4 regions of the Peribacillus sp. FSL K6-5616 genome follow, and region 3 is predicted to be linked to each of the others. Evidence: riboswitches for the same ligand, from Rfam matches in the RefSeq annotation. Region 3 holds a riboswitch; each other region holds the start of a gene.
What was found. Region 3 has a riboswitch for S-adenosylmethionine ahead of mtnW (2,3-diketo-5-methylthiopentyl-1-phosphate enolase). Riboswitches for the same ligand answer to the same signal wherever they lie in the genome.
Positions count from the first base shown of each region.

Region 1: linked by a shared signal. The riboswitch ahead of MHB45_RS03285 (methionine ABC transporter ATP-binding protein) and the one ahead of mtnW (2,3-diketo-5-methylthiopentyl-1-phosphate enolase) in region 3 are both predicted to bind S-adenosylmethionine.
Region 2: linked by a shared signal. The riboswitch ahead of metK (methionine adenosyltransferase) and the one ahead of mtnW (2,3-diketo-5-methylthiopentyl-1-phosphate enolase) in region 3 are both predicted to bind S-adenosylmethionine.
Region 4: linked by a shared signal. The riboswitch ahead of MHB45_RS22515 (O-acetylhomoserine aminocarboxypropyltransferase/cysteine synthase family protein) and the one ahead of mtnW (2,3-diketo-5-methylthiopentyl-1-phosphate enolase) in region 3 are both predicted to bind S-adenosylmethionine.

Region 1 is NZ_JBBOYT010000001.1:687,997-692,291, reverse strand. It holds gene MHB45_RS03300 (YheE family protein) at 1-73, shown strand, start outside; gene MHB45_RS03295 (hypothetical protein) at 159-347, shown strand; gene MHB45_RS03290 (MBL fold metallo-hydrolase) at 412-1,236, opposite strand; SAM riboswitch class I at 1,499-1,603, shown strand; gene MHB45_RS03285 (methionine ABC transporter ATP-binding protein) at 1,673-2,689, shown strand; gene MHB45_RS03280 (methionine ABC transporter permease) at 2,676-3,344, shown strand; gene MHB45_RS03275 (MetQ/NlpA family ABC transporter substrate-binding protein) at 3,401-4,222, shown strand; gene MHB45_RS03270 (iron-containing alcohol dehydrogenase family protein) at 4,285-4,295, shown strand, end outside.
Region 2 is NZ_JBBOYT010000001.1:4,420,307-4,424,601, forward strand. It holds gene MHB45_RS21385 (alpha/beta hydrolase) at 1-99, opposite strand, end outside; gene MHB45_RS21390 (gamma carbonic anhydrase) at 309-827, shown strand; gene metK (methionine adenosyltransferase) at 1,152-2,345, opposite strand; SAM riboswitch class I at 2,509-2,671, opposite strand; gene pckA (phosphoenolpyruvate carboxykinase (ATP)) at 3,101-4,295, shown strand, end outside.
Region 3 is NZ_JBBOYT010000001.1:2,619,629-2,623,923, reverse strand. It holds gene MHB45_RS12500 (carbon-nitrogen family hydrolase) at 1-661, opposite strand, end outside; gene MHB45_RS12495 (pyridoxal phosphate-dependent aminotransferase) at 760-1,932, shown strand; SAM riboswitch class I at 2,051-2,204, shown strand; gene mtnW (2,3-diketo-5-methylthiopentyl-1-phosphate enolase) at 2,313-3,545, shown strand; gene MHB45_RS12485 (2-hydroxy-3-keto-5-methylthiopentenyl-1-phosphate phosphatase) at 3,552-4,211, shown strand; gene MHB45_RS12480 (methylthioribulose 1-phosphate dehydratase) at 4,208-4,295, shown strand, end outside.
Region 4 is NZ_JBBOYT010000001.1:4,623,883-4,628,177, reverse strand. It holds gene gcvH (glycine cleavage system protein GcvH) at 43-426, shown strand; gene MHB45_RS22525 (toprim domain-containing protein) at 521-886, shown strand; gene MHB45_RS22520 (thioredoxin family protein) at 890-1,198, shown strand; SAM riboswitch class I at 1,343-1,450, shown strand; gene MHB45_RS22515 (O-acetylhomoserine aminocarboxypropyltransferase/cysteine synthase family protein) at 1,549-2,859, shown strand; SAM riboswitch class I at 2,977-3,089, shown strand; gene MHB45_RS22510 (methionine ABC transporter ATP-binding protein) at 3,245-4,279, shown strand; gene MHB45_RS22505 (methionine ABC transporter permease) at 4,272-4,295, shown strand, end outside.

The sequences.
Region 1 (4,295 bases), 1.9 Mb from region 3:
GCCTTCCGAAACAGATGAAACTAAACTCAAAAGCATGATACATGATTTAATGATCTTCCATGTATATGAATGAAACCCCTTTACATTCATGAAATCGCTTAACAGAATAAAAAAAACTCCTTTGCCTAAACTAAAGAAAAGGCTAGGAGGGATTTCTTTTGGATAAAGAAAAAATGACATTTTTGAAGGATACCGAATATGATGGCAAGGACTCCGTTTACCTGGATATCGACCGTATCATCAATGAAGGAATGGCGGGCGGAAATGTGTATGAAGTCGTTAACCTTCAGAACATCGAAGAAGCACATGATTTTTATGATGAAACAGATCCCAATGTCAATAAATGAATAATGTGGGCTCTCTTATGGAGAGCTCTCTTTTATATCAGTCAGGCCGTTAAACGGATAGCATTCAACTAGTCCCATTCTCCCTCGCACTTAAAATATTTTCGTTTAATATCGATGTAATGATATGCTCTGAATCCCATTCATGCCCAGATATCTCGATAAGGGGATAGCGATTCGGTAAAACGACCTGCTGGATTTCATGAACGGTCAGCCCTTGAGAATGCAAGCGTAAAATTTCCCCTTGGAGGTTTTCCAGATAATCCAGTTTTTTTCGAAACATCTCCTTCCCATCAGGAACATGCCCAGCATGACAGCAAAACACTTCCCCGAAGTCATATTGAAGCAATCTTTTTATGGAATCGATGATCACCGGGACAGACTCTTCCCGTAAGACAAGCTTTGTTTTTGGGGTTACGAAAAGGTCTCCTGAAAAAAGCACGCCATTTTTGTGATTCAAATACACCATATGGTCCTTTGCATGACCTGGGGTAAAAATCGGCTCCCACGTTTGGGTACGGGAATGAATGGCCTTCCCTAGCGGCTCAGCTTTAAAGGCGTCTCTCTTTCCCCAGAAAATTTTGCGATATTCAGGATATTCAGCATCCTTTGCACAAACCTCAACCGACATCGGGTGAATGAAAAGAGGGACCTTTTTATGTTCCTTTATCCAGGCAGCGCCCCCCGTATGGTCTTCATGATAGTGAGTCAGGGCCACTGAGTCGAAGTCTGCGGATTCATAGAATGGAATAAGCTCTTCCAATAAAATCTGTGCGCCAGTATCTATCAATAGGCCATCCGTTAAAAAGACATACACACTCATCCCTCCCTTGTTCCCGCCAGGAGTCCCATGCACGCAAACCACATCATTTATCGTCTTGATCTCTATCATTCGGTTTCCTCCCCATCATTGTACAAAAATAGTTTTACCTTCCTTTTTTTAACTTTACTATAATAAATGTAGTACCACTTTACCTTTTTGACAAGGAAATATTGGAATAAATAGCCTCGAAGAAAATGCTTTTTCCATGAATCGTTTTAACGGACCGTACCAGATTTAATGACAAAAAAATAAAAGAAACGATTGACATTGCCGGATTTTACAAATAATATAGATTATATTATAAAACTTGAAATATTCTAAAATAATAATTTACTTATCAAGAGTGACGGAGGGATCAGGCCCTGTGATGTCCGGCAACCGCCCTTAGGGAACGGTGCCAATTCCTGCAGAATGATTGCATTCTGAAAGATAAGCCGAGATATGATTTCGCTGCCTCTTTCTGAATGATAGAGGCAGCTTTTTTAATTTTTAAGGGGGAAAGCTCATGATTGAAATCCGTTCAATCCGAAAGGAATACGTCTCGAAGAAAAACCGAGTTATCGGAGTGGATAACGTATCTTTGACCATTCAAACTGGTGAAATATATGGCATTGTCGGCTACAGCGGAGCTGGAAAAAGCTCATTACTCCGCTGCTTGAATTTGCTTGAACGTCCGACAGGTGGAAATATCATTATCGACGGCATTGATTTAACCTCTTTATCTAGCAAAGAGCTTCGTAAACAACGCCAAAAAATCGGAATGATATTCCAGCACTTTTCCCTGGTCAGTTCAAAAACCGTTTATGAAAATGTCGCTTTCGCCTTAAGGGCAGCGCATCGATCGAAGGACGCGACTAAGTTACGTGTATTGGAATTGTTGGAAATCGTAGGGCTCAGCGATAAGAAAGATGTCTATCCTGCACAGCTTAGCGGTGGACAGAAGCAACGGGTCGGCATAGCTCGCGCGTTAGCAAATGAACCCACTGTACTATTATGTGATGAAGCGACTTCAGCCCTTGATCCAACAACTACAAAAGCGATTTTACAGTTATTGAAAAAGATAAGCAGTGAGCTTGGTATCACCATCGTGTTGATTACACATGAAATGGAAGTGGTCAAAGAACTATGCCACCGAGTCGCCGTGATGCAGGATGGCCGGGTAATTGAAGAAGGACCCGTTTATGAAATATTTTCACAGCCCAAACAGGAATTAACGAAGCAATTCATTAGCAGTGTACTGGATTTCGAACTCCCTTCGCACTTGATTGATGAAAGTGAAGGGACGATTATTAAGATCCAATTCGAAGGGCAAACCGCCGGTGAGTCGATTCTTTCGGATACTCTCCAATCCCATGCAGTAAAGGGGAATATTTTACACGGTAAAATTGAGTATATCCAAGATGTTCCTTTAGGCATTTTAATCATCGAGTTAATTGGCGATGCCGTCCAAATTCATTCGGCATTGGAATATATAAAAAATCGTTCCAGTTCTGTGGAGGTGTTAAAACATGTCACTGCTTAATCCCATCGTCAATATTTTACCTGATCTTAATAAAGCCTTTCTTGAAACGATTTATATGGTCGGCGTTTCTCTTGCAGTAGCCCTGCTGATCGGTTTACCGCTTGGAGTATTGCTATTTACAACAACCAGGAATTTATTTTTTGAAAATGGCATCGTGAATCGATCTCTCGGTTTCGCAGTCAATATTGTTCGTTCAATCCCGTTCATCATTCTCTTGGTCGCCCTCCTTCCTTTAACGGACCTACTTACGGGATCGACGATAGGGCCAAGAGCAGCTTCTGTTTCCCTGTCCGTATCCGCAATCCCTTTTTTTGCAAGGATTGTTGAAACGGCATTACGTGAAATAGACAGAGGAGTGATTGAAGCAGCAATTGCCGTAGGTGCCACTCCATGGATGATCATTAAGGATGTACTTCTTCCAGAGGCAAAACCGGGAATCATTCAAGGACTGACATTAACGACCATTTCGCTAATCGGTTACTCAGCAATGGCTGGGACAATCGGCGGTGGCGGAATTGGCGACCTGGCAATCCGGTACGGATATTACCGATATGACAACACAGTCATGATCACGACGATCGTCGTTCTTATCTGCCTTGTGCAACTCATTCAAATGGTTGGTGACAAAGTTTCATACATAGTTAACAAGCAATAGGATCAATCATTTTTTTAAATGACTCAATACATTTCATTACTCAGGAGGAATTTCAAATGAAGAAAATAGCTTCGTTATTATCAGTCTGTGCACTTGCACTCGGCTTGGCAGCATGCGGGAGCGATGATGCATCCCCAAATACTGAAGACAAAAAAGAATTGAAGATCGGGGCGACTACCGGGCCGTACGCCGATATGGTTAAGGAGGCCATCAAACCAGGTCTGGAAGATCTCGGATACAAAATAGAAATCGTCGAATTCACCGACTATATCCAGCCGAATAAGTCGCTTGGCAACAACTCGATCGACGCCAACCTTTTCCAGCATAAAGTGTACATGGATAACTTCGCTAAAGAAAATGATTTAAAGCTTTCCGACCTTATCATAGTTCCAACAGCGCCAATGGGCATATATTCTAATAAGTATAATTCATTGAAAGAAGTGGAAGACGGTACATCCCTTGCAGTGCCCAATGATCCGGTTAACCTGGCACGTGCACTTAAAGTGCTGGTGGATGAAGGGTTGATTGAAGTCGATCCAAATGTCGACCCTTTAAAAGTATCTGAAAAGGATGTAACGAAAAATCCAAAAAACATCCAGCTAAAACCATTGGAATCCGCTCAGTTACCCCGCGCAACAGACAGCGTTGACCTATCGGCGGTCCCTGGCAACTTTGCTCTTGCAGCGAAAATGGACCTCAAGGATGCCCTAGTTTTGGAAAAAATGCCGGATATGTATCGAAACGTTGTTGCAGTGAATACAAAAGATGTAGACGCTCAATTTGCCAAGGATATTAAATCAGTAGTGGAATCCGACCAGTTTGAAAAAGTGATCGATGACAAATTTGCCGGATTCGGAAAACCAGACTGGATGGATTGATCAAATAATCAAGGCCTGCTTCCCCTTTACCGGGAACAGGCCTTTCATTAAGGAGAGCAAATATGAATACCTT
Region 2 (4,295 bases), 1.8 Mb from region 3:
CATTTGTGTTACCCACTTATAACGTCCATGATGTTCCATTGCCCCATGAATGATGACAATGACGCCCTTTGCGTCTCCTTCTGTCTCCCATTTCCACATTCGAAATCCCCCTTTCATTTTCACTTGTTGTGTACGATCCATGATAGTTGAAATAATATATATAAATTATAACCATATTCGTGATTTTCGACAAAAAAGAAATCTAACAAGTTGTACATTGCTATTATAAATAGCCAAGTGTATTTGCATACGGTATATTAAAATAATACATAAAAACATTCACTTCGGAAAGGAAATGATTGAAAATGATTATTTATCCGTATAAAGGCAAAGAACCTGAAATTGCTGAAAGCGCTTATATTGCTGAAAATGCTGTCGTCACAGGTGATGTCAAAATTGGCGACGAAACATCAATCTGGTTCAATTCCGTCATTCGCGGTGATGTATCCCCAACCATCATCGGAAAAAAAGTCAGTATACAGGATAACAGCATCCTGCACCAAAGCCCAAATAATCCATTGATCATCGAGGATGAAGTAACCATTGGCCATCAGGTCATATTACATAGCTGTAAAATCCGCAAAGGAGCTTTAATCGGCATGGGATCGATCGTACTTGATGAAGCCGAAATCGGCGAAGGGGCTTTCATCGGTGCCGGCAGTCTCGTTCCCCAAGGCAAAGTCATTCCACCGAACATGTTGGCATTCGGACGTCCAGCTAAAGTCATCCGCGAAATCAACGAAGAAGATCGACAGGATATGGAACGCATCGTACGCGAATACGCCGAAAAAGGCCAATACTATAAAACGGCGGAACGAATAAAGTAATGCACGAGCACTTGACTGAAAATTACGAGTATTTGCTCCAAACTCACGAGTAAATACTGAAACTCAGCATTGCACCAACTTCCGAGTAAATTCTGAAACTCACGAGTATTTCTCCAAATTCACGAGTAAATTGCTGAAACTCACGAGTATTTGCTCCAAACTCACGAGTATTTGCTCCAAATTCACGAGTATATTGCTCTAACTCACGAGTATGGCCCTTAAAGTTGAATTTCTTTGGGATTTCTTGAATTATTCCCGCAGACGGCTAAGTTAATCCATAAAAAAGGTGCCCCGCTAATAGCGGGACACCTTTTTTTATATGAATTACGCTTGTGCTTTTAATGTTTCTGCTTTGTCCGTGCGTTCCCATGGAAGATCGACATCTGTACGGCCGAAGTGTCCGTATGCAGCTGTTTGTTTGTAGATTGGGCGACGAAGGTCAAGCATTTTGATTATACCAGCTGGACGAAGGTCGAAGTTTGCGCGAACTAGGTCAACAAGGACTTCTTCGCTAACTGTACCAGTTCCGAACGTATCAATAGAGATCGATACAGGCTCTGCCACACCAATTGCGTATGCCAATTGAACTTCCGCTTTGTCGGCAAGGCCTGCTGCCACGATGTTTTTCGCAACGTAACGTGCAGCGTATGCAGCAGAACGGTCAACTTTAGTTGCATCCTTACCAGAGAATGCACCGCCGCCGTGACGAGCGTATCCGCCGTAAGTATCAACGATGATTTTACGTCCAGTAAGACCAGCATCCCCTTGAGGTCCGCCGATTACGAAACGGCCAGTCGGGTTGATGAAGTACTTAGTATCTGCATCGATCAACTCGGCTGGAACGACAGCTTTGATCACATGTTCTTTTAGATCGGCTTGAATTTGTTCAAGCGTAATTTCTGCATCATGCTGTGTAGAGATGACGATTGTATCTACACGTACAGGACGGTTATTCTCATCATATTCCACGGTTACCTGTGTTTTACCATCAGGGCGTAGGTAAGCAAGAGTTTCATCTTTACGAACTTGAGTCAAGCGGAATGAAAGTTTATGCGCCAATGAAATCGGAAGCGGCATAAGCTCTTCTGTTTCATTACAAGCGAATCCGAACATAAGACCTTGGTCCCCTGCACCGATTGCATCGATTTCTTCATCTGACATGTTTCCTTCACGAGCTTCCAATGCTTTATCGACACCAGCTGCGATATCGGCAGACTGCTCATCAATGGAACTCAAAACGGCACAAGTTTCAGCATCGAAACCGTATTTCGCACGTGTGTAGCCAATTCCTTTAACCGTATCACGAACGATACGCGGGATATCCACGTAAGCGGACGTTGTAATTTCACCAGCAACAAGTACAAGACCTGTAGTTACACTAGTTTCACACGCAACACGTGCATTTGCATCCTTAGCTAGGATAGCATCTAAAATGGAATCTGAAATCTGATCACAAATTTTGTCCGGATGGCCCTCTGTAACAGATTCAGAAGTAAATAGACGTTTCTTTGACATCATATTTCCTCCTTGGAAGTTAGTATGTTGTAGGCATAAGCCTGATTTTTACGGAACTCGTTTCCCTCATTAGTTTCAACTATAGACACAGAATTACTTATAAAAAACACAAAAACCTTCCCTGGCAAATGAGGAAAGGTTTAAAATTCTGTCTTCTATCCTTTCACTCTTATCGTTCAAGGGTTTTTTACCTTGCTCAGGTTAGCACCATCACCACTATTCCTTGAAGACCTTCGCTTTATTTTCGGCGATCGATCTTGGAGTCAAGTTCAATATGGCAGGTTGCTGGGTTTCAAAGGGCCTGTCCCTCCACCAACTCGGGATAAGAGAATCCGTACAATTTAAGATATTATCGTATCTGGCTGGAATTTGTCAATGCTTTTCTAAAAAGAACATTTCCACCCAGAATGGCGTTCATTTGAAAAAACATGTTGATACAACGTCCTAGAGGGGTTTACAACGCAAAATACGAATAGAAATGTTGTAAATTGCCATTAATAATAAAGTATTGAACATCGAAAAGGAACGACATCCTGACTTTCCCATTAGACATATATTGCTTACTAACTTCCTATTTAAATAAATTTTTCTTCATGAAAGTATATGCGATTATCCTGACTCGGTTCCTGCCGGATTAAAATGATTAATGCGGCTAGCTGAAAATAATCACAAATTAAAAGAAATAGTATAGACTAATTAAATGAATGTGTTATACTAATTGTAATCTAAAAACTCAAACAAAGGAAGGTACCTCATATATGAATTCTGTAGATGTTTCTAATGAGTTACACCAATTATTAACAGGAAACAATGTGCAAACTCAACTATCAGTTCCTCAATTGGTCGAAAAAGTACTTAGCAGAAATGAAGGCGTTTTAACATCAACCGGCGCGGTAAAAGCTGAAACTGGCAAATATACCGGTCGTTCACCTAAAGATAAATATATCGTGGAAGAAGCATCAGTTAAAGATAAAATCGATTGGGGTCCCGTGAACCGACCGATTTCCGAAGATGTGTTCAATAAACTATATAATAAAGTAGTTGACTACCTAAAAGCAAAAGAAGAGATTTTTGTTTTTAAAGGTTTCGCTGGTGCAGACGAATCATCACGTCTTCCCATCCGTGTTGTTAATGAATATGCTTGGCATAACCTTTTCGCCCATACTTTGTTCATCCGTCCAAACGAAGAGGAACTGAGAGGTCACGAAGCTGAATTCACGATCCTTTCTGCACCTAACTTCAAAGCGGACCCAGAAGTGGACGGAACTACATCCGAAACGTTCATCATCGTTTCTTTTGAACGCCGTACGATCCTGATCGGCGGAACGGAATATGCAGGAGAAATGAAAAAATCGATCTTCTCGATCATGAACTACTTACTTCCAGAGGCTGGAATCCTTCCAATGCATTGCTCTGCTAACGTAGGACGTGAAGGGGACGTCGCTTTATTCTTCGGACTGTCCGGTACAGGCAAAACAACTTTATCAGCAGACACTAGCCGTAAATTGATTGGCGATGACGAGCACGGCTGGTCTTCTAACGGCGTATTCAACATCGAAGGCGGCTGCTATGCGAAAACGATCAACCTTTCACGTGAAAAAGAACCGCAAATTTTCGATGCAATCCGTTTTGGTGCTGTATTGGAAAATGTTGTTGTCGATCCGGATACGCGTGTAGCGAACTATGATGACAGTTCATTGACTGAAAACACTCGTGCTGCTTACCAAATGCAAGCGATCGATAACATCGTGAACCCAAGTATTGCAGGACATCCAAATACAATCATTTTCTTAACAGCTGATGCTTCAGGCGTTCTGCCTCCAATCAGCAAGCTTTCCAAAGAACAGGCAATGTTCCACTTCCTAAGCGGATACACTAGTAAATTGGCTGGTACTGAAAGAGGCGTAACTTCTCCGGAAGCTACATTCTCCACTTGCTTCGGTTCACCATTCT
Region 3 (4,295 bases):
TCCCCCATGGATCAATAATCAAGGAATGACCCGCAAATATATTATTGACATCCGAGCCTGTACGATTAACGGCTACAACATAGGCTTGGTTCTCGATGGCACGGCTTATCAATAAAGCTCTCCAGTGATCGAGTCTCGGCTTTGGCCATTCAGCCGTAACGAACAGAACTTCCGCGCCTTGAACGGTATGGGCTCGCTGCCATTCAGGGAAACGAATGTCATAACAAATGAACCCGGCACATATTTTTTCATCAAGAGTAAATAAACCATCTTTTTCACCTGGCTGCAGGAAATGATGTTCATCCATTAATTGAAATAAGTGAAGCTTATCATATTCTTTAATGAGCTTTCCGTGTTTATCGATGATGATCATGGTGTTATAGATTCCCTTGCTTGTTTTTTTCGCAATGGAACCGCCGATGATGTGAATCTGGTGTTTCTGTGCCTGTGTTTTAAGAAATTCAATCGTTTTTTCTGCCTCTTGATCAGCAATCTCATTCAGCCTGGTCAAGTCGTATCCGGTTGTCCAAAGCTCTGGTAATATGACGATATCGGGTTCGGACCGAGCTGCTTTTTCCATCCATTGCTCTGCAACCTGAAAATTGATATCTGGTTGCCCGAAGGCTATATCCATTTGAATACAAGTTATTTTCCACTTCATCGTTAAAACCCCCACACGTAAAAAATGCTTTACAAGACTACGATAAACATATATCATTTGTGACTAGAATTTCAAGAAATTTCAGAGAAGGTGTATAAATGGTGCAATTCGAAAAATCCGGACTGCTTCAGGACCTGCCCAAGCAGTTTTTTGCTTCACTGGTCGCAAAAGTCAATGCAATCACGGAACAAGGACATGATGTCATTAATTTAGGCCAGGGAAACCCTGATCAGCCGACGCCGGAACATATCGTCAAAAGTTTGCAGTCTGCTGCTGAAAAAACGATTAATCATAAATATTCGCCATTCCGGGGACATCAATATTTAAAAGATGCTGCTGCCGTCTTTTATGAACGAGAATACGGTGTCAAGCTGGATCCGAATAGTGAAGTGGCGATTCTCTTCGGGGGCAAGGCAGGTCTTGTCGAACTTCCGCAGTGTTTATTGAATCCAGGTGATACGATCCTTGTTCCAGATCCCGGCTATCCGGATTATCTTTCCGGTGTTGTTTTAGCCCAGGCAAAGACCGAACTGATGCCCTTGACAGAAGAAAATGATTTTCTTCCGAAATACGATGACATACATAAAGAAGTTCTTGATAAAGCCAAAATGATGTTCTTGAATTATCCGAATAATCCCACAGGCGCTTCTGCAAATGAAAGTTTCTTTGATGAAACCGTCTCCTTTGCAAAAGAACATTCAATATGTGTGGTCCATGATTTTGCCTATGGGGCGATAGGATTCGACGGAAAAAAACCGATAAGTTTTCTGCAGGCGGAGGGAGCGAAGGATGTAGGAGTTGAAATATACACTCTATCGAAAACATACAATATGGCAGGGTGGAGAGTCGGCTTCGCAGTGGGCAATAAGAGTGTAATAGAAGCTCTTGAACTATTACAAGACCATCTTTATGTGAGTCTTTTCCCGGCGATACAAGAAGCTGCGGCAAGCGCTTTGCTTGACTCACAGACCTGTGTAGAGCAGTTAGTGCAGATGTACGAGGGGCGAAGGAATGTTTTCATTGAGGGATTGAGGGCCATCGGCTGGGATGTCAAAGCTCCAGCGGCATCGTTTTTTGCCTGGCTCAAAGTACCTGAAGGTTTTACGTCCGAGAGTTTTGCGGACTATTTATTAACGCATGCCCATGTAGCTGTTGCCGCAGGGAATGGGTTCGGTGAATTTGGCGAAGGTTATGTCAGGGTAGGGCTACTGACTTCGGAAGAACGGCTGCAAGAGGCTGTGGAACGAATACGTACATTAAACTTATTTTAATGCAATATGATTCACCTTTAAATAGTTAAAACTTATTGACAAAGTAGGAATTACCTGTCAGAATACAAAATAAATTCTTAATCTTTCGATACTTTGATGCAACTTATATATCAGCGTTTTCTTATTTTGAGCAGGTGGAGGGACTAGCCCGATGAAGCCCAGCAACCGACCGTAATTCCATTGTAAAATGGGGCGGAATCCTTCCGCCGGATTTTTTTGAAATCCACAAGGCACGGTGCTAATTCTTGCAGCCGAGGGCTGGGAGATAAGAAGATGGCTTTTTAAAGCCTCTTCTTTATGAAGGGGCTTTTGCCATTTTGAGACCATCTCAGGTTATTAATGACATCGAGAGTTTACTAACGTGTTATAGGAGTGATCAGATGAGCGAGATAGTCGCTACTTATTTAATTCATGACTTTAATGGAAATCATGAGAAAAAAGCAGAGAGCATTGCCTTGGGTCTGACTGTGGGGACATGGACGGACTTGCCACATTTGGTACAGAAACAACTGGAAAAACATAAGGGACGCGTCGTATCGGTGACACCCCTATCTGAAGATGAGAGGGCAAACAGCTACTTTAATCGGAAAGTATACCGTTCGCTGATTAAAATTGCCTATCCGGCAAGGAATTTCTCCAATGATTTACCCGCAATCCTTACGACGGTCTTCGGCAAACTTTCATTGGACGGTGAAATAAAACTTATTGACTTGGATTTTGTCGGTGATATTCAAAAAGCTTTTCCCGGGCCGCAATTTGGCATTGAAGGCATAAGGGAAAAGGTTGGCGTATTTAACCGGCCCTTGGTGATGAGCATCTTTAAAGGCGTATTGGGAAGAGACCTACCATTTCATAATGAGCAACTGAGGCAACAAGCATTGGGAGGTGTCGATCTAGTTAAGGATGATGAGATCCTCTTTGATCAGGAACTGACTCCATTTTTCGATAGAATAAAAACGGGAAAAAGAATATTGAATGAAGTCTATGAAACTACTGGCCACCGGACTTTATATGCTGTCAATCTATCAGGGAAAACATTTGAATTATTGGATAAGGCAGAGCAAGCGGCTGAAGCAGGGGCAGATGCTTTATTGTTCAACGTTCATACATATGGTTTGGATGTATTGCAGGCCTTGAGTGAACATGATCGTATCAAGTTGCCGATCATGGCGCACCCCGCATATAGCGGAGCATTGGCATCTTCATCATTTTATGGTATCGGCTATCCATTATTGCTTGGTAAATTAGTTAGATTATCAGGTGCGGATTTATCCTTGTTCCCTTCTCCTTATGGAAATGTCGCACTTGAAAAAACGGAGACCTTAGCGATTGCTGAAGCTCTGACAAAAGATGAACTTGCATGGAAAAAAGCCTTCCCTGTTCCTTCTGCAGGCATTCATCCGGGCATGGTTCCGGACCTGATCAAGGATTTCGGGCATGATAGTGTAATTAATGCCGGAGGCGGAATTCACGGGCACCCTGACGGAGCAGAGGGCGGTGCCAAGGCTTTCCGTTCTGCTGTGGAAGCCGTTCTGGCAGGAAAGGAACTTTCTGAAGCGGCGGCTGAGGAAGAAACCCTAAGAAAAGCTCTTGTGTTGTGGGGAGGCCTATAAGAAATAATGAAACCGATTATCTTTTGTGATTTTGACGGAACGATTACCAACACAGATAATATCATTTCAATTATGAAGAAATTTGCGCCTCCGGAATGGGAAGCGTTGAAAGATGGTGTCCTTCAGCAAAAAATCAGTATATCTTCAGGAGTTGGGGATATGTTTTCCCTCCTTGAAAGTGGCTTGAAGGATGACATCATCCAATATGTAAGAAAAACGGCCGGCATTCGTCCAGGGTTTTATGAATTTGTTGAATATACGAAACAAGCCAATATCCCTTTATATATTGTAAGCGGTGGCATGGATTTTTTCATTGCACCCCTTTTGAATGATATATTGCCAACAGAGTCCGTTTATTGCAACCATGCATTTTTTGATAAGGAAAAGATTTATATTGAGTGGCCACATGCTTGTGATGAGCAATGTAATAATGATTGCGGTTGCTGCAAGCCATCCATTATGAGGAAAATTACGGGTCCGGAAGATTTTAAACTCGTTATTGGAGATTCAGTGACGGATTTTGAAGCGGCAAAACAGGCCGATTTTGTCATAGCCCGTGACATACTGCTTGAAAAATGTGAAAGGGAAGGAATTCCACATCAAGGATTCGAAACATTTTTTGATGTAATTGACATTATAAAGCAGCAGGAGGTGGTTAAAGCGTGAACACTCATACTAAAGAATGGCAGGAGTTGGCAGATATTAAAGCTGAGCTGGCCGAAAGGGATTGGTTTATGGGAACTAGCGGGA
Region 4 (4,295 bases), 2.0 Mb from region 3:
AATGGAATAGATAAAATAAGATGTACATATGGAGGGTTAATTATGACAACAACACCAAAAGAACTTCGTTACACTAAAGAACATGAATGGGTCAAAACGGAAGATGGAACAGTGCGCATTGGAATTACGGCATTCGCACAGTCCGAGCTTGGGGACATCGTATTCGTTGAGCTTCCGGAAATCGGCGATGAATTGAAAGCGAACGAACCATTTGGAAGTGTTGAATCCGTTAAGACCGTTTCTGAGCTTTATGCACCTATCAGTGGCAAGGTTGTTGAAGTGAACGAAGATTTAAGTGACAACCCTGAATATGTAAATGAGTCTCCTTATGAAAAGGCTTGGATGGTCGTGCTTGAACCATCTAATAGCAGTGATATTGAAAACTTGATGAGCGCTGAAGAGTATGAGAGTTTAATCAACGGTTAAAAAGAAAGGAGAGGGGGGACTGAAAAGGCCTGCTCTCTTTTTCATTTGTACAGTGGGTGAGTTGCGCACATAATTCGTGAGATGGAGTGATGACATGGAGTGGGGCGAATTCGATAAAGTGATCATTGTAGAAGGCAGTTCCGATAGAAGAAAAGTTGCCTCCGTTTTAAATGAAGATGTGGAAATAAGATGTACGAATGGGACCATATCATTAACTAAGCTGGATGAATTAGTGGATGAATTGATGGACCGTGATGTTTATCTCCTTTTTGACGCAGATGAATCAGGAGAAAAGCTGCGGAAGCAGTTCCGAAGGGAAATGCCGGAAGCGAACCACCTATATATTAATAAAATGTACAAAGAAGTGGAGAGCTCACCCGAACATCATATCGCAACTGTGCTCCTATCTGCCAATATGAATGTGAAAATGAAATTTTTAAGTCAAAGGGTGAACGACTAATTGATGCAGGAATGGAAAGAAGAAGAGTGTAAGCTTGCTGTTGAAAATGGGGAAACCTTTTGCTTATATTTATATACACCTTTATGCGGCACCTGTCAGGTGGCCTCCAAGATGCTGACGATATCCTTGGAGCTTTTTCCGGGATTGAAGGCAGGCAAAATGAATATGAACTATGTCCAAGCAATTGCCGAATCATATGAAATCGAAAGTGTTCCTTGCTTATTGCTTTTCAAAGAAGGGCAGCTGCACCAAAAAATATATGCCTTTCAATCCGTTCCTTATTTGTACGGATTGCTTAAGGAAATCAGCTAGGAAACCAATCAGGACCGCGGTTGGTTTTCTTTGTTGCTGACATTTGAATGAGAGAAGGGAATAAACAAAGAATATTCTAACAATTCATTGACTGATTTAATCTAAAATGCTATATTTTGAAATAAGTATGGCAGAATTTAATAGTTCTTATCAAGAGTGGCGGAGGGACTGGCCCGACGAAGCCCGGCAACCGGTATAAATTTTTATATACGGTGCTAATTCCAGCAGAGTGTTGGCTCTGGTAGATGAGGTGTGTTCTGGAAACCTCTTCTTAGAAGTGGTTTTTTTGTTTATAAAAAAGCCGGATTTCATATAATTCCAACTAAATCCATAGAAAAAGGTGAATTCATATGTCAGAGAAAAAGTTGCGCTTCGAAACATTGAGTGTTCATGGCGGTCTGCAAGCTGATGAAACAGGTGCCCGTGCCGTTCCTATCTACCAAAGCAATGCATACTTGTTCAAAGACACCGACCATGCAGCGAATTTATTTGGCCTAAAGGAGAATGGCTATATATATACACGGCTTCATAATCCCACGGTCAGTGTTTTTGAGGAAAGGATGGCCTTATTGGAAGGCGGTATCGGCGGATTGGCAACGGCAAGCGGAATGGCCGCCATCTCACTTTCAATCCTGAATATCGCCGCTGCAGGGGATGAGATTGTTTCTGCCTCTACATTATATGGCGGTACGTATAACCTTTTTGAAAACACTCTTCCTAAATATGGGATCAAAGTGAAGTTCGTTTCTCCCGATGATCCCGAAAACTTCAAAAGGGCGATTACGCCAAGAACTAAAGCCATTTTTGCTGAAACGATCGGAAATCCAAGTTTGAGGGTACTTGATATTGAAGCGGTAGCGGAAATCGCCCATGAAGCCGGCATACCTTTAATCATTGATAATACCTTCGCGACACCGTATCTTTGCAGACCAATTGACTTTGGAGCGGATATTGTCATCCATTCCGCTACAAAATGGCTTCTTGGAAATGGAACCACGCTAGGCGGTGTCATAGTGGATGGAGGGAAATTCGATTGGAACTCGCCAAACTACCCAGGCTTCACGGAGCCTGACCCAAGTTACGACGGTCTGGTATACGCAGAGGCAGTTGGACCTGCCGCATTCATAACGAAAGCCCGAGTTCAGTTACTCCGTGATTTGGGCCCTGCGCTAAGTGCCCAAAGTGCATTCCAGTTTACGCTTGGACTTGAAACGCTGCATGTAAGGATGAAAGAGCATCTATCAAACACCAAGTCTGTCATAAACTATTTAAAAAACCATCCAGCCGTGACCTGGGTTTCACATCCTGGTGATGAGGATCATCCCGATAAAGCCCTTGCGGATAAATATTTGCCAAAGGGAGCTGGATCTGTCGTGACATTTGGGATTCAAGGTAATCGCGAAGCTGGGGCAAAACTTATCAATTCGGTGGAATTATGGTCCCATGTGGCGAATGTAGGGGATGCGAAGAGCTTGATCATCCACCCAGCCAGTACAACCCATCAACAATTGAATGAGGCGGGTCTTGAGAAAGCGGGTGTAAGTGCCGATCAAGTCCGATTATCGATTGGGATTGAAAATGTAGAGGACTTAATAGAAGATTTGGAGCAGGCAATTGAAAAGGCGACGAACATCGTCTCCTTGACTTCCAAATCGGTTTAAGTAAAGTTCCTGTTCATTCTTGTACTAGAAATAATATACATTGCGCTCTTTTTTTATCTATGATAAAATTTCAGCATACTAAAGAACTTAATGATATTTAAATATTCTATATATTAGCTCTTATCAAGAGAGGTGGAGGGATGTGCCCGATGAAACCCGGCAACCGACAAGGAGATTTCCTTGGAAAGGTGCCAATTCACACAAAGTTTAATCACTTTGGAAGATGAGAGGAAGGCCTGTTTCTTCACCTGCCTTTCTGCTCATGCAGAAAGGTTTTTTCTATTTATTAATGGAGAAAACTTTTACATGATAGGAGAAACAGACTAATAATGTAGAGAAATCAACTAAGTTCATAGGTTTTATTGGATAAAAGAGGTGAGGGTTAATGATTACATTGACGAAAGTCAGTAAGCTGTTCCGAACAGGAAAAGGAAACAGTGAGACGATAAAGGCTGTAAATAATGTGAATGTTGAAATAAATAAAGGCGAGATTTTCGGGATCATCGGTTACAGTGGAGCGGGGAAAAGTACTTTGATCAGAATGCTCAATGGATTGGAAACACCTACAGAGGGATCCGTCGTGGTGGCTGAAAAGGAAATTTCAAAAATTAAAGGGGCTCAGCTCCGTAAGGCCCGTCAAGAAATCAGCATGATTTTCCAACATTTCAATCTATTATGGTCAAGGACCGTTCAGGAGAATATATCTTTTCCATTGGAAATTGCAGGAGTTTCTAAACCTGAACGCACCAAGCGTGTGAACGAATTGATCAAGTTAGTCGGACTTGAAGGCAGGGAAAAGGCCTATCCTTCGCAATTAAGCGGAGGGCAAAAGCAAAGGGTGGGAATAGCCAGGGCACTGGCAAATGACCCTAAAGTGCTGCTGTGTGATGAAGCGACTTCTGCTTTGGATCCGCAGACTACCGACTCCATACTCGAATTGCTTGTTGACATCAATCAGCGTTTGGGATTGACGATCGTCTTGATTACGCATGAAATGCATGTAATACGTAAAATCTGCCATCGTGTCGCCGTGATGGAAAGCGGGCAGGTTGTTGAACAGGGTCCTGTCCTGGATGTCTTCAAGAATCCTAAAGAACAAATGACGAAGCGTTTCGTGCAACAGGTAACGGAACCGGAAGAAACGAAAGAAACGATGGACCATTTGCTCGAACGCTATCCAGCAGGCAAAGTGATTCAATTGACCTTTGTAGGCGATCATGCAGAAAGCCCATTGATCACCAAACTTGTACGTAACTTCGAGTTGGATGTCAATATCGTTCAAGGTAAGATATCCCAAACAAGAAGCGGTTCATATGGCACATTGTTTATCCATCTAGATGGCAAAGAGGATGAAATGCTCCGCGCAATCGAATTCATTAAAGCACAGCAGGTAGGCGTGGAGGTGATTACTCATGCTTGAAGAATTATTGCCGAAT